DNA from 3 places in the Pseudomonas sp. DTU_2021_1001937_2_SI_NGA_ILE_001 genome. Region 3 is predicted to be linked to each of the others. Evidence: predicted binding sites of a transcription regulator. Region 3 holds the regulator's gene; each other region holds the start of a gene.

Region 1 (7,717 bases), 1.3 Mb from region 3:
TGAAGGCCGGTGCCGACGTGATCGTGCTCGACGGCATGCAGGGCGGCACTGCAGCGACCCAGGAAGTGTTCATCGAGCACGTCGGCATTCCCATCCTGCCGGCCATTCCGCAGGCAGTGCAGGCGCTGCAGGAAATGGGCATGCACCGCAAGGTGCAACTGATCGTCTCTGGCGGCATTCGCAACGGCGCCGACGTGGCCAAGGCCATGGCCCTGGGCGCCGACGCGGTGGCCATCGGCACGGCAGCACTGGTGGCGCTGGGCGACAACCATCCACGCCTGGATGAAGAGTTGAAGAAGATCGGCTCGGCGGCCGGTTTCTACGACGACTGGCAGAACGGCCGCGACCCGGCCGGCATCACCACCCAGGATCCGGAACTGGCCAAGCGCCTGGACCCGGTGGAAGGTGGACGCCGGTTGGCAAACTATTTGCGTGTCCTTGTGCTCGAAGCCCAGACCATGGCTCGCGCCTGCGGCAAGAGCCACCTGCACAACCTCGACCCCGAGGACCTGGTGGCGCTGACCGTGGAGTCGGCGGCCATGGCACGGGTGCCGCTGGCGGGTACGAACTGGGTGCCTGGCCAGGGTTACTGATTCAACCCAGTGGCCGGCCTTTCCCCAGGAGAGGCCGGCTTTCGTGCATCTGAAGGAGTTCAAATGACTGCAACCTGGGCCTGGATGGCCTTGCTCGCCGCCGGCATCTGCGAAGTGATGTACGCCTCTGCCATTCCCCGTACGCAAGGCTTCAGCCGGTTCTGGCCCAGCCTGTACTGCATCACCTTCATCGCCTTGAGCATGTACCTGCTGGCGCTTGCCGCACGCCAGTTGCCGATGGGCACGGCCTATGCCGTATGGGTGGGCATCGGTGCGGTCGGTACGGCCATCTACGGGATCTTCTACCTGGACGAGCCGGCCAGCGTGGCGCGGATCGTGTGCCTGATGCTGATTATCTGCGGGGTTGCCGGTTTGAAGATGTTCAGCCCGGTGAATTGACCGGTTGAGCGTTATCTGGGGCGGTGGGATTTGGTCGTCGTGCAGGGGAGCAGGGAGGTCAGCCGGCCCGGAGGGGCCGGCTGCTTTGATCAGACGGCGTTGTCGTCCAGTTCGCCGGTTCTGATCCGCACGATGCTTTCGACGTTCTGCACGAACACCTTGCCATCGCCGATCTTGCCGGTGTGGCCCGCTTTCAGAATGGCCTCCACGGCCGGCTGGCAGAGGGCATCGCTTACTACCACTTCGAGCTTGATCTTCGGCAACAGCTGCACCTCGTATTCGGCGCCCCGATAGATTTCCGTGTGGCCTGCCTGGCGTCCGAAGCCTTTGACTTCGGTGGCGGTGACGCCATTGACGCCCACCTCGGTGAGTGCCTCACGTACGGCGTCGAGCAGAAATGGCTTGATAATCGCGGTGATCAACTTCATCGGCGTTGCCCTCAGCTCGAGTATTTGTAACCGACTTCACCATGGGTGGAGAGGTCAAGGCCGTCGACCTCGGTTTCTTCGTTCACGCGCAAGCCGCCGCAGAGCACGCTGGCGACCTGATAGGCGATCAGGCTGGTGATGGCCGAGAACAGCACGCTGAACAGGATCGCGCCGCCGTTGACCAGCAACTGGCTGAACAGGTCGCGGCCTTCGGCAAAGCCCTGGCCACCGATGGCGGTGAGGGCGAACACCGGGGTCAGCAGGCCGCCGAGGATGCCGGCAACACCATGCACGCCGAACACGTCGAAGGCATCGTCCAGGCCGATCATGGGCTTGAGTTTTTCCACCGACCAGACGCACACCGGGCCGGCGATGAAACCCAGCAGGATGGCGCCCATGGGGCCGACGAAGCCGCACGCCGGAGTGATCGCCACCAGCCCGGCGATGGCGCCGGACAGCGCACCGAACAGGCTCGGGCGGCCACGGTGTTTCCATTCCACCAGCATCCAGCCCATGGCGCCGGCGCAGCTGGCGAGCATGGTATTGACCATCACCAGCATGGCGTAGCCGTTGGCCGCCAGTGCGCAGCCGCCACAGAAGCCCAGCCAGCCGACCCACAGCAGCGAACCGCCGGTGAGGGTCATGGTCATGTTGTGCGGCGCCAGTGCCGCCGTGCCGAAGCCACGGCGGCGGCCCAGCAACCCGGCGCCGACCAGCGCGGCGATGCCGACGTTCAGGTGCACCACGTTACCGCCGGCGAAGTCCTGCACGCCGAGGTTGAACACCCAGCCACCGCCCCAGGCCATGTGCGCCATGGGGATGTAATTGATGGTCAGCCACACGGCCATGAACACCATCACGGCGGAGAATTTCATGCGTTCGGCAAAGCCGCCGACGATGATCGCCGGGGTGATGGCGGCGAACAGCAGCATGAACAGGAAGTACAGGTATTCCGGGATCGTACCCACTACCGAGTCCTTGGTGATGCCGAGCATGAACAGCTTGTCCAGGCCGCCGATCACCGCTTGCAGCGAGCCGCCGCTGGTAAAGGTCAGGGAGTAGCCGTAGATCGCGAACAGGACCGACATCAGTGAGGCAGTGCAGAACACCTGCATGAGGATCGACAGAACATTCTTGGTGCGTGCCATGCCGCCGTAGAACAGCGCCAGACCCGGCAGGGTCATCAGCAGCACGACCAGCGAGCAGAGCGCCACGAACGCCGTGTCGCCACTGTTGATGGCGGGCGCCGCTTCATCGGCGAGGGCGACGCTGCTACTCGATACCAGGGGTAGAACCCAGATGCTGCGGCACATCGATGCAAACCGAACCATTAGCTGTTGCCTCCAAGCCGACCGAGAAAAGATCCGGCCGCTGTCGGCATGCGGGCCGGACGGAATTCCCCTCTAAAGATCAGGCCAGTGCACTGATATTTATTCCTGAGGGGTAATTAATTTCCTTTTCAGTAAAGCAATAGGTCTGCCAGAAATGCCCTGCCGGGCAGGGCTTCGGCTAACTCACTGAGCGGTAAACAATTTGTTACAGGGGGACGGGAGAGGGGCACGGCACGGGGGAGCAGACCTTTGCATCGTGCTGGTGCTCGAAGCTGCGTACGGTCACGCGTGGGGGCACTTGCGGGGCGTATGCGCAGGTCAGCCGGTGGCGTTGGCCACCGGCTGACGAGGATCATTTCAGCTTGTCGAGTTGTTCGTCAGGCAGCGCATAACTGTGCTGCTCGTGAATCATGGTGGCAATCAAGGCATAGAGGCTGACCGCCGCGACCATGAAGCTGATGAACACCAGGATGGCGGGCTTGTCGGCGAAGGTGAACACGGCGCTGGCGCCGTCGTAGGTGGTGATGCTCATGATGAGACTCCTGTGCAGAGTACCGGCCGTATGGCGGCCGGCACGGGATCATTGACTGGGTGCGGTGTTCAAGGTGCGCTCGGCAGTGCTGCCTTGCCCGTACAGGCCACCCCACTCCGGGTAGGCCTGCGCTGGCACCTCGGTAAGGTCCAGGCCACGTTCCTCGGCATGCGCCGGCACCCGCAGGATGCCGGCCTTGGCGAGGGCGTAGGAGATGCCGTAGCCGGGGAAGAAGCCCAGCGCTGCCATCACCAGGGCGCCACCGAGCTGGCCGAAGAAGCTGATTTCCGGCATGCCGTTGACGTTCGGGTAGCCGGTCAGGAACAGGCCGCTGATGACCAGCCCGGCGAAACCACCGAAGCCATGCACCGCAAAGGCGCCGACGGCGTCGTCCAGCCGCAGCTTGAGCAGCAGGTTGTTGACCAGCGGCGCCAGGGCGGCGACGCCCATGCCGATCAGGTACGCCAGGCCGGGATGGTAGAGGTCCAGGCCAGGTGCGACAGAGATAATGCCCACCAGCCCACCGGACATCATCCAGTAGGGTTCGCGGGTGGTGAGATAAGCGCCGATCAGGCCGCCGGCGAAGCCCATCAGGGTGTTGAAGGAAAACGCCGAAAGGTTGGTCGGCTGCCCGTAGATGTTGATCCACTGGGCGCCGGACTGGTAGATGATGCAGCCGCCGAGAAAACCGAAGAAGCCGACGATGATCAGCATCAGGCCGACCACGCTCATCGGCATGCTGTGGCCGACGATGGCGTTGGCGCTGCCGTCCGGGTTGAAGCGGCCGATGCGCGCCCCGAGGTTGATCAGCACACCCAGGGCGAAGAAGCCGGCGATCATGTGCACGACGCCGGCGGCGCCGACATCATGGTAGCCCCACTGGACGGTCAGCCAGCCTTGCGGATGCCAGCCCCAGGCCGCCGCCAGCAACCACAGGAACCCACCCAGCACGATGGTCATGATGATGAACGCGCTCATGCGTGCGCGCTCGATGATCGCGCCAGAAAGGATCGAGCCGGTGGTGGCGGCGAACAGCGCAAAGGCACCCCAGAAGATACCGGTGGCGTTGTCTTTCACGTTGGGTCCCATGGACTGGCTCCAGGGCATGCCCGCCATCAGCGCGTCCATGCGCGGCACCAGGCCATCGGGAAAGGCGTTATAAACCGCCCAGCCCAGCAGGAACACACTGGGTACGATGAAGCCGAACGCGAGGATGTTCTTCACCCCGGCCGCCAGGGCATTCTTCAGGCGCGAGGCGCCGATCTCGTAGGAAAGAAAGCCTGCGTGGATGCAGATCATCAAGGCGATGCACCACCAGTAGAACATTTCCATGTTCAGGGTATTGGTCATCTCGATCATGGCCTTGAGCTCTTCGAGCGTAGGCGGTGTCTTCTGTTGTTCCATCACGGGATCCCTCGAAACGATTGATTGGAATAGAGATACACCGGCAGGTAGGGGCAAGAGGTCGACGGTTGCTGACTGAGTTTCTTATTGGGGTGTGCCACGCGGCAGCCCGACCGGGCTGGCCTGGCGGCTCGGTGAAGCGTGGGGTGCGCCGAGCCGGTGCGTCGTGTGGGCAGGTGCCTCAAACAGGTCCGCCCGAGCCTTCCTTCTGCAACATGCCCTGGATCTGCTGCACCGACTCCTGGGTGCGTCGCGCCAGGTTGCGTACCTCGTCGGCCACCACGGCGAAGCCGCGACCCTGCTCGCCTGCGCGGGCCGCCTCGATGGCGGCGTTGAGTGCCAGCAGGTTGGTCTGTTCGGCCACGCTGCGGATGCCGCCGGCGACCTGGGCGATCTGCTGGTAAGTGGCCTGGATGCTGGCCTGCTCGCGCAGCTGCGAAGTGGCGGCGATTTTTTCGTCGCTGATTTCACGCACCGCGCCGGTGACGTAGCGCAGCTGGCCTTGGGCATCGCGCAGGCAGCGCCCGCGTTCGCGGAACCACAGTTCACCGCGCGTCTTGTGGCGCATGCGGTATTCGACGGCGTAGCAACCATCGCCCGCGCTGGCGACCATCGCGGCGTTGAAGGCTTGCATGACCTGTTGCAGGTCGTCGGCATTCACCGCCTTGAAGTAGCTGTCCCAACCGTCGGGGAATTCTTCGGCGCTGTAGCCGATCAATTCACGGAACTGCTCGGACCAGCGAATCACGTTCTGCTCGTGGTCAGGATCGCCGTCCACCACGTTCATGGCCCAGCAGCCCTCGGTCAGCGTGCGTTTGGTCAGGTCCCACACCTGCCGTTCTTCGTTCCACTGTTCGCGTTCGGCCTGCAGGGCGTGCAGGCGTTGCTCGCAGACGTCGCGTTCGCCGAGCAGTTCGCTGATCTGCGCCGTGGCTGCGGCCAGCTGTTGGTTGAGCGCCGCGTATTCTTCTGCGGTGCAGGGTGAGGGTGGTTGCTCTTCAGCCTGCCGACGGATGCGCTGCAGTTCATCCCACTGGCGTTGCAGCCTGTGCAGGCTGTCGTTCAAGCGGGGATTGCGCTGCAGGTGAGGCTGGGCACTGGCCGTATCCGGCTGGCTTGCAAAGAGACGTTCGAGCCATTGACTGAGTTCGTCGGCCAGGCTGCGGGACGCATTGTTGAACCACATGGGCCATCCTCCTTGATTGTGATCACCCCGTATCTAGCAATTCTCTTTCCAACCTGCCGCCGCAGTCCCGGTTGTTAAGCCCAACCACCGGCTTGTGGCTTGGTGGGAGCGGCTTTAGCCGCGAAAGCGCCAGGAAATTCACTACATCTGTCGTGAACAGGCGGTCGCTTCGCGGCTGAAGCCGCTTACCCGGCCTAACTGACCAGTATTTCGCCTAGCCGCGCACCCGGGTTTTTTCCGGGTCGTAGGCCACCGTGCTGCTGGCGACCCGGGCGCGGATGCGCTTTTGCTGACCGTCGAGCTTGCCGATCTCGACCTGCGTGCCCGGCTCGCAATAACCCACGTCCAGCCGACACAGCGCGATATTGCTGCCCAGTACTGGCGAGCGGGTTGCGCTGGTGATCACACCGATCCGCGCCCGGCCGCTGTGCACGTCGTCGCCATGGGCCGCGGTTTCATTGCCTTCGAGCTGCAGCCCCACCAGCCGATGGCGGGGAGCGGCGGTGCGCCTTGTCAGGGCGTCACGGCCAATGAAGTCGGCGGTTTTGCTCTTTAGTGGCACACAAAAGCCGATACCGGCTTCGAAGGGGTCGGTGTGGTCGTCGAATTCATGGCCGGCGAACACCAGGCCGGCCTCGATCCGCAGTATGTCCAGCGCTTCGAGGCCCATGGGCACCAGGCCCAGTGGTTCGCCCAACTGCCACAGGCGCTGCCACACCTGCACGGCGTCGTCGGGGTGGCACCACAGCTCGTAACCCAGTTCGCCGGTGTAGCCGGTGCGCGAAACCATGACCGGCGGCCCGTTGTAGTCATCCAGGCGGCCGACCAGAAAACGGAACCAGCCCAGTGCCTCCAGCCGTGGCTGGGTGCCGGGCGTCCAGATCATCCGGGCCAGCAACTCACGGCTCAGTGGACCTTGCACGGCGAGGTTGCTGATCTGCTCCGAGGCGCTCTTCACCCAGACCTTCATGCCCAGCGTCTCAGCCTGCTCGCGCAGCCAGATACCGGCGTAGTCCTCACCGCCTATCCAGCGGAACGCGTCATTGCCAAGGCGCAGCAGGGTGCCGTCGTCGAGCATGCCGCCGTGCGGGTAGCACATCGCCGAATAGACCACCTGGCCAATCGCGAGCTTGCGTACATCGCGGGTCAGGCAGTAGTCGAGCAGCGCTTCGGCATCCGGACCGAGCACGTCGAATTTGCGCAAGGCGCACAGGTCCATCACCGCCACGCGTTCGCGGCAGCCGTGGTATTCCTCCAGGGCGCCGTAGCCGTCGAAGTGCGAGGCCGTCCAGAACCCCCGGTAATCGACGAACTGACGGGTGAGCGTTGCGGTCGCGGGGTGAAAGGCGCTTTCGCGGGTCAGCAGCGGCTCGGCGTCAGGGGTTTTTCGAGTGGCCATGGCTAGACTGAAATGCTCCTTCTCGGAATACACGCGGATATGAATGTCGCTGGGCTGCCAGCCGTTGGCCGGGTCAATGTCATCCGGGCAGGAGGTGCTGGCACACACCAGGTCGGTAAGGGCCTTGAGCAGCACATAATCGCCGGGCCGCGACCAGGGCTCATCCAGGGTCAGTTGCTGCTGCGCGTCGAGGCCGGTGTTGTAGAAAAAATTGATCGCCGGCCAGCCGGCCCTTGCCTCGACACCGTGCGCATGCAGGACACGACTGATATTGCTGCTGCAATTGGCGTGGCCGAAATAACCCTGGGCTTCGTAATAGCGTGCGGTGCAGGCCAGGGCAAAGGTGTCGTGGCGGCCCACGGTGTCGCGCACCACCTCCAGCATGGGTTGCATAGTGCGGTCATAGAAGCGACTGAACAGCCCCGGCCCCGGATAGGCGCTGCCG
Region 2 (7,717 bases), 960 kb from region 3:
TCCTGGGTGCGCTGGCTGATGTCGCGCAGTACCACGGCCATGACCGCGCCCAGCGCGGTGGCCAGGAAACCGGCACTGCCGCCCAGCAGCGCGTGGTCGAGGTTGGCCTGGTTGGCGCCATTGAAGGCGTTGTAGAGGCTGGCGACGCCCAGGCCCAGCACGATCAGGATGGCCAGCAGGAAACCCAGGCTGAGCAGGGGAGCGGCCTGGACCTGTGCGGACCAGGTCGAGCGCAGCGAGCGTAGTGGAGCAGGGGCGGGCATGGCAGTGACCTCTTGTAAAACGATGCAGTTCTGGTTTGCGAGCGTTGCGGCGAGCGCTTGGTTCAATGGAAACCTTTCATCGCCGGCAGGTTCTGTAGTGGAACGCTCCTGGCCCGATATACCGGACAGGGGTCTGCCACAGCCTTACCACCTTTGTTCGGGGAGTACCATCATGGGATCGACTTTCAACAGCCTCATCGGCCTGATCATTCTGGCCCTGGATATCTGGGCCATCCTGCACGTGCTCAAGAGCAGCGCCGAGGTGGGCATCAAAATTCTCTGGGTACTGCTCATCGCCCTGTTGCCGGTGCTTGGCCTGATCATCTGGGCGTTGGCCGGACCGCGTGGCAACCTGCGGGTCTGACCGTCGCTCGCCGGTTTCTCGTACAAGACCTAAGCAATTGTGTTCCCACATAATTTTCACATTGCCTGGATCATCATGCGCGGCGATCATCGGCCGCCGTCTTCCTGAAGTCGGCGGTTCCCCTGCGGACCGGCGGTACGCGCATTCGTGATCCTCACGTGTGCGTCCCGTCACGCCGCCAGGGCCTTCCACTACAACCTCGAATCCTGCGGACCTCCTATCCATGGCCAAAACGGACGCCTCTCGGCACGCCCTGTCCCGCCTGCCTGAACCCACGCTCAAGCATCACCTGCTCTATACCCTGCTCAGCGGCCTGGCCCTGATGGTGATGTACACCCTGCTGCGCATCGGCCTGCTGGTGTACAACCGCGAGATGATCGGCGACACGCCGATGTCCACCTTCCTCGAAGCGCTGGCCAATGGCATGCGCTTCGACCTGCGCTTGACCGTCTACCTGCTGATTCCGCTGTTCTTCGCGGTGTTCAGCCTGCGTGCCATGCGTGCGCGAGGGGTGTTCCGTTTCTGGCTGACCTTGGTCGGCAGCCTCACGCTGTTCTTCGGCCTGATGGAGATGGACTTCTACCGGGAGTTCCACCAGCGCCTCAACGGCCTGGTCTTCCAGTACGTCAAGGAAGACCCCAAGACCGTGCTGAGCATGCTCTGGTATGGCTTCCCGGTGGTGCGTTACCTGCTGGCCTGGGCGCTGGTGACCTGGCTGCTGAGCCTGGTGTTCAAGGGTTTCGATCGTCTCGCCCGGCCGCGTCAGGCGCTGGCGTCGAGCGTCGGCGCCTCGGCAGGGGCGCCCTGGTACCTGCGTGCCGGTGTGTTCGTGGTGATCCTGCTGGTCGCTGTGGTCGCTGCGCGTGGCACCCTGCGCCAAGGTCCGCCATTGCGTTGGGGTGATGCCTACACCACCGAGTCGAATTTCGCCAACCAGCTGGGCCTGAACGGCACCCTGACGCTGATCGCCGCCGCCAAGAGTCGCATGTCCGAGGACCGTGACAATATCTGGAAGGCCACCTTGCCGCAGGACCAGGCGCAGCAGACCGTTCGCGACATGCTGCTGACCGCCAACGACAAGCTGGTCGAGGCCGACAAGGCCGCGATTCGCCGTGACTTCACCCCGCCGGCGCAGAACACTCTGCCGATCCGCAACGTGGTGGTCATCCTGCTGGAAAGCTTTGCCGGCCATTCGGTGGGTGCGCTGGGCAGCGATGCCAAGATCACCCCGTACTTCGACAAGCTGGCCGAGGAAGGGCTGCTGTTCGACCACTTCTTCTCCAACGGCACCCACACCCACCAGGGCATGTTCGCCACCATGGCCTGCTTCCCCAACCTGCCGGGCTTCGAATACCTGATGCAGACCCCGGAAGGCAGCCACAAGCTGTCTGGCCTGCCGCAGTTGCTGAGCACCGGGCGTAACTACGACGACGTGTACGTCTACAACGGCGATTTCGCCTGGGACAACCAGTCCGGGTTCTTCAGCAACCAGGGCATGACCAACTTCGTTGGCCGCAACGACTTCGTCAACCCGGTGTTCTCGGACCCCACCTGGGGTGTCTCCGACCAGGACATGTTCGACCGTGGCGCGCAGGAGCTGAAGGCCCGTCAGGGCCAGGGCAAGCCGTTCTACGCCCTGTTGCAGAGCCTGTCCAACCACACGCCTTACGCGCTGCCCAAGGACCTGCCGGTGGAGCGGGTCACCGGCCACGGCTCGCTGGATGAGCACCTGACCGCTATGCGCTATTCCGACTGGGCGCTGGGGCAGTTCTTCGAGAAGGCCAAGAAGGAGCCTTACTACAAGGAAACCCTGTTCGTGGTGCTGGGCGACCATGGCTTCGGCAACAATCGCCAGCTCACCGAAATGGATCTGGGGCGTTTCAACGTCCCGCTGCTGATGATCGCCCCCGGCATCCAGGAGAAGTTCGGCAAGCGCAGCAGCATAGTCGGCACCCAGGTCGACGTGGTGCCGACCATCATGGGCCGCCTGGGCGGCGAAACCCGCCACCAGTGCTGGGGTCGCGACCTGCTGAACCTGCCTGAGGGCGACAAGGGCTTCGGCGTGATCAAGCCTTCCGGCAGCGAGCAGGTGGTCGGCATCCTCAGTGGCAATCGCATCCTCATCGAGCCGGTGGACATGCCGGCCAAGGTGCTGGAGTACCAGCTCGGGGCCCAGCCTTCGGCCGAGGTCATTCCGGATGCACCGGAGACCGACGAGCTCAAGCGTCGCCTGGATAGCTTCATCCAGACCGCGACCAAGAGCCTGTTGGACAACACCGCCGGGGTGGAAGCCAGCAAGAACTGACACCCGCCCCTGACCCCCGCAGGTCGCTGCCAGCCCCGGCAGTCGGCCTGTGGGGCACTTGCGGCCAGCCCTGGTCGTGACCTTCCAGCCCATCTCGCCCGACACATCGGCGGCGCCTGGCATGCAGGTATTGCCAATCGCGTCCCACTCGGCAACATCCGTCGAAAATCCTCTGAACGAACCTGCTGCTGTACCGGTCAAGATCACGTAAGCCGATTGTCTGGCTGTTTTGCGGAGGTTTTGATGAAACAGTGGGCCGTTTCGTATCTGGATAAGGATGGCGTGCAACAACGCCTGACGATGGATTCGTTGCAGCAGCCGACGCATGAGGAGGTTGCCCGCCTGTTGCGCCCCAAGCTGTACCCGCTGGCGACGGAACTGGACCTGAACGATCTGGAAGGACGCAGCGTCGAGCCGACGGTCAAGACGCTGAAGGACTACAACAGTGTCCAGATCATTTCCATCACTGAGGTCTCCGGTTGACGTGCCGTCTGGCGGTCCGGGGATCGCGGAGCTAATCTGCACTTCAGGTCCGTGAGGGCCTGTCCCTGTCGGTAGCGCGTCTGCTGCGGGCCGCTACCGCCCAGCTCCATGCTTGATCGCCTTGCCGTATCCGGGCGCGAGCTCTGTTCGGCGGGCATTGAAACTCTATCTATCGTTGCATAGGAGGACGTTTCATGAGCACAGCCAATCACGAAGACATCAGCAGCCACGTACTGCGCTGCATGAAAGAGGGCGGATTCGATTTCGCCCGTATCCATCCCATCGAGTTCTACGCGGTATTTCCGGATGAGCGAAGGGCCAGGCAGGCTGCCCGGCAGTTTCGCGGCGAGTCGCTCAACGCCCAGGTCAATGAGCGGGAGGATGGCGCCTGGCACCTGCAGGTCAGCAAAGTGATGTATGCCACTTACCACGGCATCGGTGATTTCGAGCAGGACCTGCAGGCGGCCATTTCGCCGCTGGATGGCGAGGTCGAGGGTTGGGGCGTCAAGCATGAGATCCGTCGCCTGAACTGAACCTCCCAGGCAATGCCGCAGCCGTGAAGGCCCGAGCGCAAATCACTCCGCTCGGGCCTTCGTTGTTTCATGGCGGTGCAAGGGCTGCACTCCGGTTCCGGCGGGGCAAAAAAAACCACTGCGAGCAGTGGCTTAAACGGGAAGATTGTCAGTGATTCGTTGCACCACCGTGCTGCCGGGACTTCGCGGTGGCTGCGAGAGGAATTGTGGCTAATTGCTGGCTCCATGAATAATCAATGCTCTCTATATGGCCTATAGTTTTTAGCCACGGCTGCCTGAGAATGAGGCGTGGGGTGTGAAATTGTGCGTCTGGTTGCACGGAAATGGTGCCAGGTAACACTTTCGAATATTCAAGTATTTGAAAAATAACGGTTTATGCCAGTGGCACGGGCTTTGCGATGGCCTTTGTGTCCAGGGTGACAAGGAGTTCGGCATGACCCGTAACTTTTACGATGAGATGTATGACGCGGGCGGGTTGGTCCGTCCGCATTACCGGGAGTTCGCCCGGTGGCTGGAAAATGCCCCTCCTGAACTGCTGGCCCAGCGCCGGCGCGAGGCCGATCTGCTGTTTCACCGTGCAGGTATCACCTTCACGCTCTATGGGGATGAGCAGGGCACCGAGCGGTTGATCCCGTTCGACACCATTCCGCGCAGCATTCCTGCCAGCGAATGGCAGTTGGTGGAGCGTGGCTGCATCCAGCGCGTCAGGGCGCTGAACATGTTCCTTGCCGACCTGTATCACCAACAGCGCATCATCAAGGCGGGCGTGGTGCCGGCTGACCAGGTATTGGCCAATGACCAGTACCAGCTGGCGATGCAGGGCCTGGATCTGCACCGCGACCTGTACTCGCACATTTCCGGGGTCGACCTGGTGCGTGATGCCGACGGTACCTATTACGTCCTGGAAGACAACCTGCGCACGCCCAGCGGCGTGAGCTACATGCTCGAAGACCGCAAGATGATGATGCGTCTGTTCCCCGAGCTGTTCGCCGCGCAGCGCATCGCACCCATCGATCACTACCCGAACCTGCTGCTCGACACCCTGAAAAGCTCCAGCCCGCTGGATAATCCGCGCGTCGTGGTGCTGACGCCCGGGCGCTTCAACAGTGCGTTCTTCGAACATGCCTTCCTGGCGCGAGAGATGGGCGTGGAACTGGTGGAAGGGGCAGACCTGTTCGTGCGTGACGAACGGGTCTTCATGCGTACCACTTCAGGACCGCAACCGGTGGATGTCATCTACCGGCGCCTGGATGACGCGTTCCTCGATCCGCTGGCCTTCAGGCCCGACTCGGTGCTGGGCGTGCCGGGCTTGCTGTCGGCCTACCGCAGCGGCAACGTGGTACTGGCCAATGCCATCGGCACCGGCGTGGCCGACGACAAGTCCATCTACCCCTACGTCACCGACATGATCCGCTTCTACCTCGACGAGGAGCCGATCCTGATGAACGTGCCGACCTGGCAGTGCCGCAAGCCCGATGAGCTGTCCCATGTGCTGGCCAACCTCAAGGACCTGGTGGTCAAGGAGACCCAGGGCTCCGGTGGCTACGGCATGCTGGTCGGCCCGGCAGCCACCAGTGCCGAGATCGAAGCCTTCCGTGCCCGTCTGATCGCCCGGCCACATGCTTATATCGCCCAACCCACCCTGTCCCTGTCGACCTGTCCGACCTTCGTCGAGAACGGCATCGCCCCGCGACACATCGATCTTCGTCCCTTTGTCCTGTCTGGCCGCGAAACCCGCGTGGTGCCCGGCGGGCTCACCCGGGTGGCCTTGCGTGAAGGCTCGCTGGTGGTGAACTCGTCCCAGGGTGGCGGCACCAAGGACACCTGGGTGGTCGAGGATTAAGGATGCCTGCCTATGTTGAGTAGAACTGCCTCAGATCTGTTCTGGATGTCGCGTTACCTGGAGCGGGCGGAAAACCTCGCCCGCATGCTCGACGTCAGTTATTCCCTGTCGCTCATGCCTCAGGACGGGCGCGGCGACGGGCTGGACGAAATCGCCATGCCGCTGCTGATCACCGGCACGCTGGACACCTACAAGGAGCGCCACGGCGCCTTGCACGCCGAACGCATGCTGCATTTCTTCGCCCTCGATGCCAGCAACCCGGCCAGCATCTACAGCTGCCTGGGCGCGGCGCGTGCCTGTGCCCATGCGGTGCGCGGGCGCATCACCGCCGACATGTGGGAGAACATCAACTCCACCTGGCTGGAGATCCGCGGCATTGCGCAGCAGGGCCTGAACCGCTACGGCATGAGCCGTTTCTGCGAGTGGGTCAAGGAGCGCGCGCACCTGTTCCGTGGCGCCACCTACGGCACCATCATGCGGAACGACGCCTTCCGCTTCATTCGCCTGGGGACCTTCATCGAGCGCGCCGACAACACCCTGCGCATGCTCGACGCACGCTATGAAATGCTCGAGTTGCGCGGCTCCCACGTGAAGGCCGCCGCCGACAGCTCGGCCGCTGGCTACTATCAGTGGAGCGCCTTGCTGCGTGCGCTGTCGTGCTTCGAGGCCTATACCGAGCTGTACCGTGAGGCGCCGGGCGCCCGTCACGTGGCCGAGTTGCTGCTGCTGCGTGCCGACACCCCGCGTTCGCTGCTGGCCTGCCTGGAGGAACTCGAAGAAGTGCTTACCAGCCTGCCCGGCGTCAACGGTCGTCCCGCTCAGCGCATGGTCGCCGAGCTGCATGCCCGGCTGCGTTACACCGGCATCGACGAAGTGCTCGAGGCTGGCCTGCATGCCTGGCTGAACGACTTCATTCCCCTGATCGCCGAGCTGGGCGACGCCATTCACACGTCCTATCTGGAGGCCGCATGAGACTCTCGATCAGCCACGAGACCTGCTATCGCTATGAAGCTCAGGTGCGCGCCAGCATCCAGTACCTGCGCCTGACCCCGCACGACAGCGAGCGGCAGAAGATCCTCAGCTGGCAACTGGACCTGCCGCGCGCGGTGCGCGCGCAGATCGACCCCTATGGCAACATCCTGCACGTGCTGACCCTCGATGAGCCCCATGAGTCGATCGTCATCACCGCGCGGGGCCAGGTGGAGATCGATCCCAGCCGCGAAGCCGAGCACGACGACCAGTCACCGTTGCCATTCCTGCGTTACACGCGCTTGACCGAGGCCGACGAAGCCCTGCGGGCGTTCGCCGCCGAACATTGTGCGGCGCGCCGCGACCGGCAGGCACTGAGCGGTTTGATGCAGGCGTTGCACCAGCACATGGTCTACACCCCTGGCGCGACGGAGGTCGATACTCCCGCGGCCCAGGCCTTTGCTGGGCGCACCGGGGTGTGTCAGGACCATACCCATGCGTTTCTGGCCTGTGCCCGCAGCCTGGGCATTGCGGCGCGCTATGTGTCGGGTTACCTGTGCACCCAGGACAGTGAGCACCTGTCCAGCCATGCCTGGGCCGAAGCCTGGCTGGATGACGCCTGGTACAGCTTCGATGTGACCAATCAGCTGTCGGTGCCGGAGCGGCACCTCAAGGTGGCGGTGGGGCTGGATTACCTGGACGCCTGTCCGGTACGCGGCATGCGCCGTGGCGGTGGCTTCGAGCAGATGCACGCCAAGGTGCTGGTCGAGCCGGCACCGCCCATGGGCCAGACACAGCATCAGTGAACAACAGGCCCGGTCGCCAGCAAGGCGGCCCGGGCCTGTCTGCGATCATTCGGCAGGGTCGTCGGTGATGTCGTAGAGCGCGTTGTGCAGCTCTTCGTAGTTACCGCCGTTGATCACGCTCAGATAGCCGGCCTTGTTCAGGCGATCCTGG
Region 3 (7,717 bases):
TACCACCATCCATGTCAGTGCCGCCTTGGCCTTGCATGAGCACCTGCTGCCGGCACTGGAGCACCTGGTCAAGGTCACTGCCGACAAGGCCGTACAGGTGCATCCGTTCGTCAAGACCGGCCGCACCCACCTGATGGACGCCATGCCGGTGCGCATGAGCCAGGTGCTCGACGGCTGGGCCAGCCAGCTGCGCGCCAACATCGTCAACCTGCAGGCGCTGCAGCCGAGCCTGCAGTCCCTGGCCCAGGGTGGCACCGCCGTCGGCACCGGCATCAACGCCCACCCCGAATTCGCCCAGCGCTTCAATGCTCACCTGAGTGCCCTGAGCGGAGTGACCTTCACCCCTGGCCAGAACCTGTTTGCGCTGATCGGTTCGCAGGACACCGCCGTGGCCGTCTCCGGTCAGCTCAAGGCCACTGCGGTCTCGCTGATGAAGATCGCCAACGACCTGCGCTGGATGAACTCCGGCCCCTTGGCCGGGCTTGGTGAGATCGAACTCGAAGCCTTGCAGCCCGGGTCGTCGATCATGCCGGGCAAGGTCAACCCGGTGATCCCCGAGGCCACCGCCATGGTCGCCGCCCAAGTGATCGGCAACGACGCGGCGATCACGGTGGCCGGGCAGTCGGGCAACTTCGAGCTGAACGTGATGTTGCCGATCATCGCCGACAACCTGATGCGCAGTATCGAGCTGCTGGCCAACGCCAGCCGCCTGCTGGCCGACAAGGCCATCGCCAGCTTCAAGGTCAACCAGGCCAAGCTCCAGGAGGCGCTGTCGCGCAACCCGATCCTGGTCACCGCACTCAACCCGATCATCGGTTACCAGAAGGCCGCCGAGATCGCCAAGAAGGCCTACCAGCAGGGCCGCCCCATTATCGATGTGGCCCTGGAACACACCGACCTGCAACGCAGCCAGCTGGAGACGTTGCTCAACCCCGAAAAACTCACCGCCGGCGGGATCTGAGCGAGTCGCGCCCGGCGTTCTGGAGGTGATCATGCAGCATTGGAAACGCACCATCGAACAGGCCAATCGCTGTTTCAACCTCGGCGACTGGGTCGAGGCTCGTGAGTTGTACCTTCAGGCCCTGGCGCTCGCCCAGGTGCTGTTCGAGCGCTGGGCGGACGCGGACGAAGCCGTGGCCGCCTGCGTCATTTCCCATCACAACCTGGCCGACCTGCACCTGAGCCTGGGGCAGCCGGAGGAGAGCGCCGAATACCTCTGCGCTATCCATCAGCGGCTGCTGCAGGCCGTTCAGAACCCACGGCTGCCCGAAGCCCTGCGCCAGGCGGCCTTGCGCCACAGCAACCACACCTATGCCGAGCTGCTGAATTTCATCAGCGAACACGGTGAGTACCCGCGCACCCAGCGCCTGCTGAGCGGCGTGGGTGAGCGTGAGCCTGGCGTGCGCCGGCATTCGCCGATCGGCCAATACCAAGGAGTCCACTGATATGCCCTATACCTTGCCTGCACTGCCCTACGCCTACGAGGCGCTGGAGCCGCACGTCGACACGCAAACCATGCAGATCCACCACACCAAGCACCACCAGACCTACATCGATAACATCAACAAGGCCATCGCCGGCACCGAGTACGAGTCGCTGCCGGTCGAAGAGCTGGTGGCCAGGGTCAACAGCCTGCCGGAAAACCTGCGCCCGGTGGTCATCAACCACGGCGGCGGGCACGCCAACCACTCGCTGTTCTGGACCGTGATGAAGCCCCAGGGCGGTGGCCAGCCAAGCGGTGTGCTGGCCCAGGCCATCGATACGCAACTGGGCGGCTTCGAAGCCTTCAAGAGTGCGTTCACCGACGCGGCGGTCAAGCGCTTCGGCAGCGGCTGGGCCTGGCTGAGCGTTACCCCAGAGAAAAAACTGGTGGTCGAGCACAGCGCGAACCAGGACAGCCCGCTGATGCACGGCAACACGCCGATCCTGGGCCTGGATGTCTGGGAGCACGCCTACTACCTGAAGTACCAGAACCGCCGCGCCGAATACATCGGTGCCTTCTACAACGTCATCAATTGGGATGAAGTGGCGCGCCGCTACCAGGCAGCGCTGGGCTGATGCTCGTGGTGGAAAAAGCCGCGCAGGGTAGAGGTTCAAGTACTGCGGGCGTGCGTCTCAAGCGCTTGCGCCGGGTTCTGGGCAGCCTGTTGTTGTTTGGCGGAGTTGTCCTGCTGGTGGCCCACGCGGTCACATGGCTGGGTGCCTAGACGCCCAGGCGATCACGAAAAAGGGGATACCGTGTGGCATCCCCTTTTTTGTGCTCGCTGGCGTGGTCACTCGCCTTCATCGAACTTGTTGTTGATCAGCTCGACCAGGCCATCGAGAGCCTGCTCGTCCTGTTCGCCTTCGGCGAACAGGTGGATGTCGGTGCCCTTGCCAGCGGCCAGCATCATGACGGCCATGATGCTCTTGCCGTCCACCAGGCTCTCCGGCGAGCGGCCGACCTTGATCTGGCAGGGGAACTTGCCGGCCACGCCGACGAACTTGGCAGCGGCCCGGGCGTGCAGGCCCAGTTTGTTGATGATGGTGATTTGACGAACGGGCATCGCAGTGAAAGTCCTTCAGCTGAGGTCGCGGTGACGGACCTGAACGTTCTTGAGTGTTTGTTGCAGGATCTGGCCCAGGCGTTCGGTCAGGTAGACCGAGCGGTGGTGCCCGCCGGTGCAGCCAATGGCAATGGTGACATAGGAACGGTTGCTGGCCGCGAAGCGCGGCAGCCATTTGTTCAGATAGGCGAAGATGTCCTGGAACATCTCTTCTACGTCTGGCTGCGCTGCCAGGTACTCGGCCACCACCGGGTCCAGACCGGAATGCTCGCGCAGCTCCGGCTTCCAGTAAGGGTTGGGCAGACATCGCACGTCGAACACCAGATCGGCATCCACCGGCATGCCGCGCTTGAAGCCGAAGGATTCGATGAGAAACGCGGTGCCGGGTTCCGGCTTGTTCAGCAGGCGCAACTTGATGGTGTCGCGCAGCTGGTAAAGGTTCAGGTGCGTGGTGTTGATCTTCAGGTCGGCCAGGTCGACGATCGGGCCGAGCAGCAGGCTCTCGTCGTGGATGGCTTCGGCCAGGGAGCGCTGCGAGCTGCTCAACGGATGGCGGCGACGGGTTTCCGAAAAACGCTTGAGCAGGGTGGCATCATCGGCGTCCAGGTAGAGCACGTCGCACTGGATATGTCGGGCGCGGAGTTCTTCCAGGATCTGCGGAAAGCGGCTCAGATGGCTGGGCATGTTGCGCGCGTCGATCGAGACCGCCAGCAGCGGCTCGGTCTGTTCGGTGTTGAGCAGTGCGCGTTCCGCCAGCTCGGGCAGCAGGCCCGCTGGCAGATTGTCGACGCAGTAGAAACCGTTGTCTTCCAGCATGTCGAGCGCAGTGCTCTTGCCGGAACCGGAACGACCACTGACGACGATCATGCGCGGGCTCATGGTCAATGGCCCTTGAGTTCTTTCAGCACTGCCTGGTACAGCGCATCGCTGCTTGGCGCGGCGCGCAGCTGCCGGCGGACCTCGTCGCGGTCGAGCATGCTGGCGATCTGGCGCAGCAGTTCGAGGTGCTCGTTGGTGGCAGCCTCGGGGACCAGCAGCACGAACAGCAGGTCGACGGGCGCGCCGTCGATGGCGTCGAAGTCGACCGGGGTTTCCAGGTGCAGCACCGCACTGACCGGCGATGAGCAGTTGGCGAGGCGGCAGTGGGGAATGGCAATGCCATTGCCAAAGCCCGTGGAGCCGAGCTTTTCACGGGCCACGAGGCTTTCGAATACGGTATTGGCTTCGAGTTGCGGTACTTCACGGCCGATCAGGTTGGCAATCTGTTCGAGTACGCGCTTCTTGCTGCCGCCCGGCACGTTCACCAGGGAACGGCCGGGGGTCAGGATATCTTCAAGTCGGATCATGGGTCGGGTGTGTTAGCGAGCGGTCGCACCCTTGAGGATGCTTTGCTGCTTTTCCTTGTGCTTGAGCAATTGTCTGTCGAGCTTGTCGGTGAGCAGGTCGATGGCCGCATACATGTCGTCATGTTCGGCGTTGGCCACCACTTCACCACCAGGGATATGCATCGTGGCTTCGATTTTCTGTTTCAGCTTCTCGACCGTCATGGTGACCTGGACATTGGTGATCTTGTCGTAATGTCCTTCGAGTTTCTTGAGTTTGAGCTCCACATATTCGCGCAGGGGCTTGGTCACTTCCAGTTGGTGTCCACTGATGTTGACTTGCATACTGCTCTCTCCTTTGCCTGTGCATAAGAGGCAGGCCGTGCCTGCCACTGGAACGCTTTGGCCGGGTTCGGCTGCGATCGAGCTCGGGATCGCCGCCTGAACCCCATCGGTCACATCAGCCGCTTGCGCTCGCTGGAGGGTGCAATGCCCAGCGATTCGCGGTACTTGGCGACGGTGCGACGGGCGACTTGAATGCCTTGTGCCTCCAGTAAACCAGCGATCTTGCTGTCACTCAATGGCTTTTTCTGATTTTCCGCGGCCACCAGTTTCTTGATGATGGCGCGGATCGCCGTGGACGAGCATTCGCCGCCTTCGGAGGTGCTGACGTGGCTGGAGAAGAAGTATTTCAACTCGTATATGCCGCGTGGCGTATGCATGAACTTCTGCGTGGTGACCCGGGAAATGGTCGATTCGTGCATGCCTACCGCTTCGGCGATGTCGTGCAGGACCAGCGGTTTCATGGCTTCGTCGCCGTACTCCAGGAAGCCGCGCTGGTGCTCGACGATCTGCGTGGCGACCTTCATCAGCGTTTCGTTGCGGCTCTGCAGGCTCTTGATGAACCAGCGCGCTTCCTGCAACTGGTTGCGCATGAAGGTGTTGTCGGCGCTGGTGTCGGCGCGGCGTACGAAACCGGCGTACTGCGGGTTGACGCGCAGGCGTGGCACCGCCTCCTGGTTCAGCTCCACCAGCCAGCGGTCGCTGTCCTTGCGCACGATCACGTCAGGCACCACGTACTCCGGCTCGCTGGACTCGATCTGCGAACCAGGGCGGGGGTTGAGGCTCTGCACCAGTTCGATGACCTGGCGCAGTTCGTCTTCCTTGAGCTTCATGCGCCGCATCAGCTGCGAATAGTCGCGACCGCCGAGCAGGTCGATGAAGTCGCTGACCAGGCGCTGGGCTTCGCTCAGCCAAGGGGTCTTGGCGGGCAGCTGGCGCAGTTGCAGCAACAGGCATTCGCCGAGGGTGCGCGCCCCCACCCCGGCCGGTTCGAACTGCTGGATGCGATGCAGCACGGCCTCGATCTCATCGAGCTCGATATCCAGCTCCGGGTCGAAGGCTTCCAGCAGTTCGTCGAGGGATTCTTCCAGGTAGCCCTGGTCGTTGATGCAGTCGATGAGGGTGACGGCGATCAGGCGATCGGTGTCGGACATCGGTGCGACGTTGAGCTGCCAGAGCAGATGGCTTTGCAGGCTCTCGCCGACCGAGGTGCGGGTGGTGAAGTCCCAGTCATCGTCGTCGCTGCTGGGCAGGCTGCTGGCACTGGTCTGGTAGATGTCTTCCCAGGCGGTGTCGACCGGCAGCTCATTGGGGATGCGCTCGTTCCAGTCGCCTTCCTCGAGGTTGTCCACCGTGGTGGCGGTTTCCTGGAAGGTCGGTTCCTGTGGCTCGCTGGTCACCTTGTTCTCGACGTTGTCCGCCATGGGGTCGGAATTGTCGAAGTCGTCGCCTTCTTCCTGGCGTTCCAGCATCGGGTTGGATTCCAGCGCTTCCTGGATCTCTTGTTGCAGATCCAGGGTCGAGAGCTGAAGCAAGCGGATGGCCTGTTGCAGCTGCGGCGTCATCGTCAGCTGCTGGCCCATTCTCAAGACTAGCGATGGTTTCATGGCAGTTGCTCAACACCTTCATTCGCCGGCGCCGGAGAGCGCCATCCACTACAGGGCGCCTGGGCGCCGCCTTATAAGCAAATTATATGCCTGAAGCCCGAGTGCTTGCCTAGAGCGTCATGACAAATAATCTGTTGTCAACAGCCTGAGCGCTGTCAGAGGCGGAATTCGTGGCCCAGGTAAACCTCTTTCACCAGCTGGTTGGCCAGGATGGTCTCGGCATCGCCTTCGGCGATCAGCTGGCCGTCGTTGACGATGTAGGCGGTTTCGCAGATGTCCAGGGTCTCACGCACGTTGTGGTCGGTGATCAGGACACCGATGCCCTTGGCCTTGAGGTGATGGATGATCTGCTTGATGTCGCCGACCGAAATCGGGTCTACACCGGCGAAGGGTTCGTCGAGCAGGATGAACTTCGGCGAGGTGGCCAGGGCGCGGGCGATCTCCACGCGGCGGCGTTCACCACCGGACAGGCTCATGCCGAGGCTGTCGCGGATGTGGGTGATGTGGAATTCCTGCAGGAGGCTTTCCAGTTCCTTGCGGCGGGCGGCGGCATCGAGTTCCTTGCGGGTCTCGAGGATCGCCATGATGTTGTCGGCCACGCTCAGCTTGCGGAAGATCGAGGCTTCCTGTGGCAGATAGCCGATGCCGGCACGGGCGCGGCCGTGCATGGGCTGGTGACTGACGTCCAGGTCGTCGATCAGTACGCGGCCCTGGTCGGCCTGGACCAGGCCGACAATCATGTAGAAGCAGGTCGTCTTGCCGGCGCCATTGGGGCCCAGCAGGCCGACGATCTGACCGCTGTCGATGGACAGGCTGACATCGCGTACGACCTGGCGGCTCTTGTAGCTCTTGGCCAGGTGCTGGGCTTTAAGCGTCGCCATTTACTGCGCCTTCTGCTGCTGTTCGGTTTTCTTTTTCGGCTGGATGACCATGTCGATGCGCGGACGTGGCGCGGTGACCTGGTTGCCTGTGGCGCGGCCGGCACTGACGACCTGGCGCACGGTGTCGTAGACGATCTTCTCGCCTTCGGAGGTGTTGCCGTCGTTGATGACCTTGGCCTTGTCGATCAGCACGATGCGATCCTGCGCCGCGTAGTACTGGATGGTGACGGCATAGGCCTGGACGATGGGCTTGTCCACCGCGGGCTTCTGCTCGTAATAGGCCAGGTTGCCCACCGAAGTGAACACGTCGACTTCGCCCTGGGCATTGCGGGTGATGGTCACGGTGTTGCCGGTGATCTTCATCGAGCCCTGGGTGATGATTACGTTGCCTTTATAGGTGGCGATGCCTTTTTTGTCGTCCAGCTGCGCGTCGTCGGACTGGATGTGGATCGGCTGATCACGGTCGGTCGGCAGGGACCAGGCGCTCGCGCTTCCCAGTGCTGCGCCCAGGCCGAGCAATAAAGGGAGGGTTTTAACGAGCGTCATACTGTCCTCTTACTTTGGACAACAGGTCCATCCTGCCGTCTTTCAAATAGGCTTTCATCCCGACCGCCGTGCTGACACCGCCGGCGGCGTCGATTTTAACGGCTTGCTCGGTCTGCGCATATTGCTTCTGTGGGAATACAGTCATCCGACTGCTGGTGATGATGGTCGCGCGTTGCTTTTCATCGGTGCGCGCCACGCGAACGTTGTCGATCAGCTCCACCTGGTCCCCGGAGGGCGAGACCTCGGCACGGGTACTCTGCACATGCCAGGGGTAGAGCGTGCCACGGTACATCTGCAGGTCCGGGGTGGTCACCAGGGACACCTCGGTGGCCTTCAGGTGCTCGACCTTGTCGGCGGTCATCTCGTACTGGACCTTGCCGTCGGGCAGGTACTGCACGCTGCGCGCATTGATGACGTAATAGTCGATGGCCGTGTCGTCGGCCACTTGTGCCGGCTGGTCCATGAAACTTTCC

The links. The regulator sigma-54, encoded in region 3, starts transcription at its own class of promoters, with help from an activator protein. The targets are predictions, from matches to a motif close to ANTGGCATNNANNTTGCTNT.
Region 1: the regulator sigma-54 is predicted to act here: its motif matches at 2,885-2,904, upstream of RRX38_RS05235 (ammonium transporter).
Region 2: the regulator sigma-54 is predicted to act here: its motif matches at 4,329-4,348, upstream of RRX38_RS07020 (circularly permuted type 2 ATP-grasp protein).

The regions. Positions count from the first base shown of each region.
Region 1 covers NZ_CP135971.1:1,314,074-1,321,790, reverse strand. The annotation lists gene RRX38_RS05250 (FMN-binding glutamate synthase family protein) at 1-593, shown strand, start outside; gene RRX38_RS05245 (DMT family transporter) at 657-992, shown strand; gene RRX38_RS05240 (P-II family nitrogen regulator) at 1,082-1,420, opposite strand; gene RRX38_RS05235 (ammonium transporter) at 1,432-2,733, opposite strand; gene RRX38_RS05230 (hypothetical protein) at 3,104-3,283, opposite strand; gene RRX38_RS05225 (ammonium transporter) at 3,332-4,687, opposite strand; partial or broken gene RRX38_RS24950 (methyl-accepting chemotaxis protein) at 4,893-5,474, opposite strand; gene RRX38_RS05215 (DUF1989 domain-containing protein) at 6,088-7,717, opposite strand, start outside.
Region 2 covers NZ_CP135971.1:1,705,103-1,712,819, reverse strand. The annotation lists gene RRX38_RS07045 (ZIP family metal transporter) at 1-263, opposite strand, end outside; gene RRX38_RS07040 (PLD nuclease N-terminal domain-containing protein) at 436-627, shown strand; gene RRX38_RS07035 (LTA synthase family protein) at 851-2,932, shown strand; gene RRX38_RS07030 (hypothetical protein) at 3,176-3,415, shown strand; gene RRX38_RS07025 (ribonuclease E inhibitor RraB) at 3,610-3,948, shown strand; gene RRX38_RS07020 (circularly permuted type 2 ATP-grasp protein) at 4,382-5,791, shown strand; gene RRX38_RS07015 (alpha-E domain-containing protein) at 5,804-6,763, shown strand; gene RRX38_RS07010 (transglutaminase family protein) at 6,760-7,566, shown strand; gene RRX38_RS07005 (rhodanese-like domain-containing protein) at 7,612-7,717, opposite strand, start outside.
Region 3 covers NZ_CP135971.1:2,661,897-2,669,613, reverse strand. The annotation lists gene RRX38_RS11450 (class II fumarate hydratase) at 1-961, shown strand, start outside; gene RRX38_RS11445 (hypothetical protein) at 993-1,445, shown strand; gene RRX38_RS11440 (superoxide dismutase) at 1,447-2,058, shown strand; gene RRX38_RS11435 (HPr family phosphocarrier protein) at 2,274-2,546, opposite strand; gene rapZ (RNase adapter RapZ) at 2,562-3,425, opposite strand; gene ptsN (PTS IIA-like nitrogen regulatory protein PtsN) at 3,428-3,892, opposite strand; gene hpf (ribosome hibernation-promoting factor, HPF/YfiA family) at 3,905-4,213, opposite strand; gene RRX38_RS11415 (RNA polymerase factor sigma-54) at 4,324-5,817, opposite strand; gene lptB (LPS export ABC transporter ATP-binding protein) at 5,973-6,698, opposite strand; gene lptA (lipopolysaccharide transport periplasmic protein LptA) at 6,699-7,244, opposite strand; gene lptC (LPS export ABC transporter periplasmic protein LptC) at 7,231-7,717, opposite strand, start outside.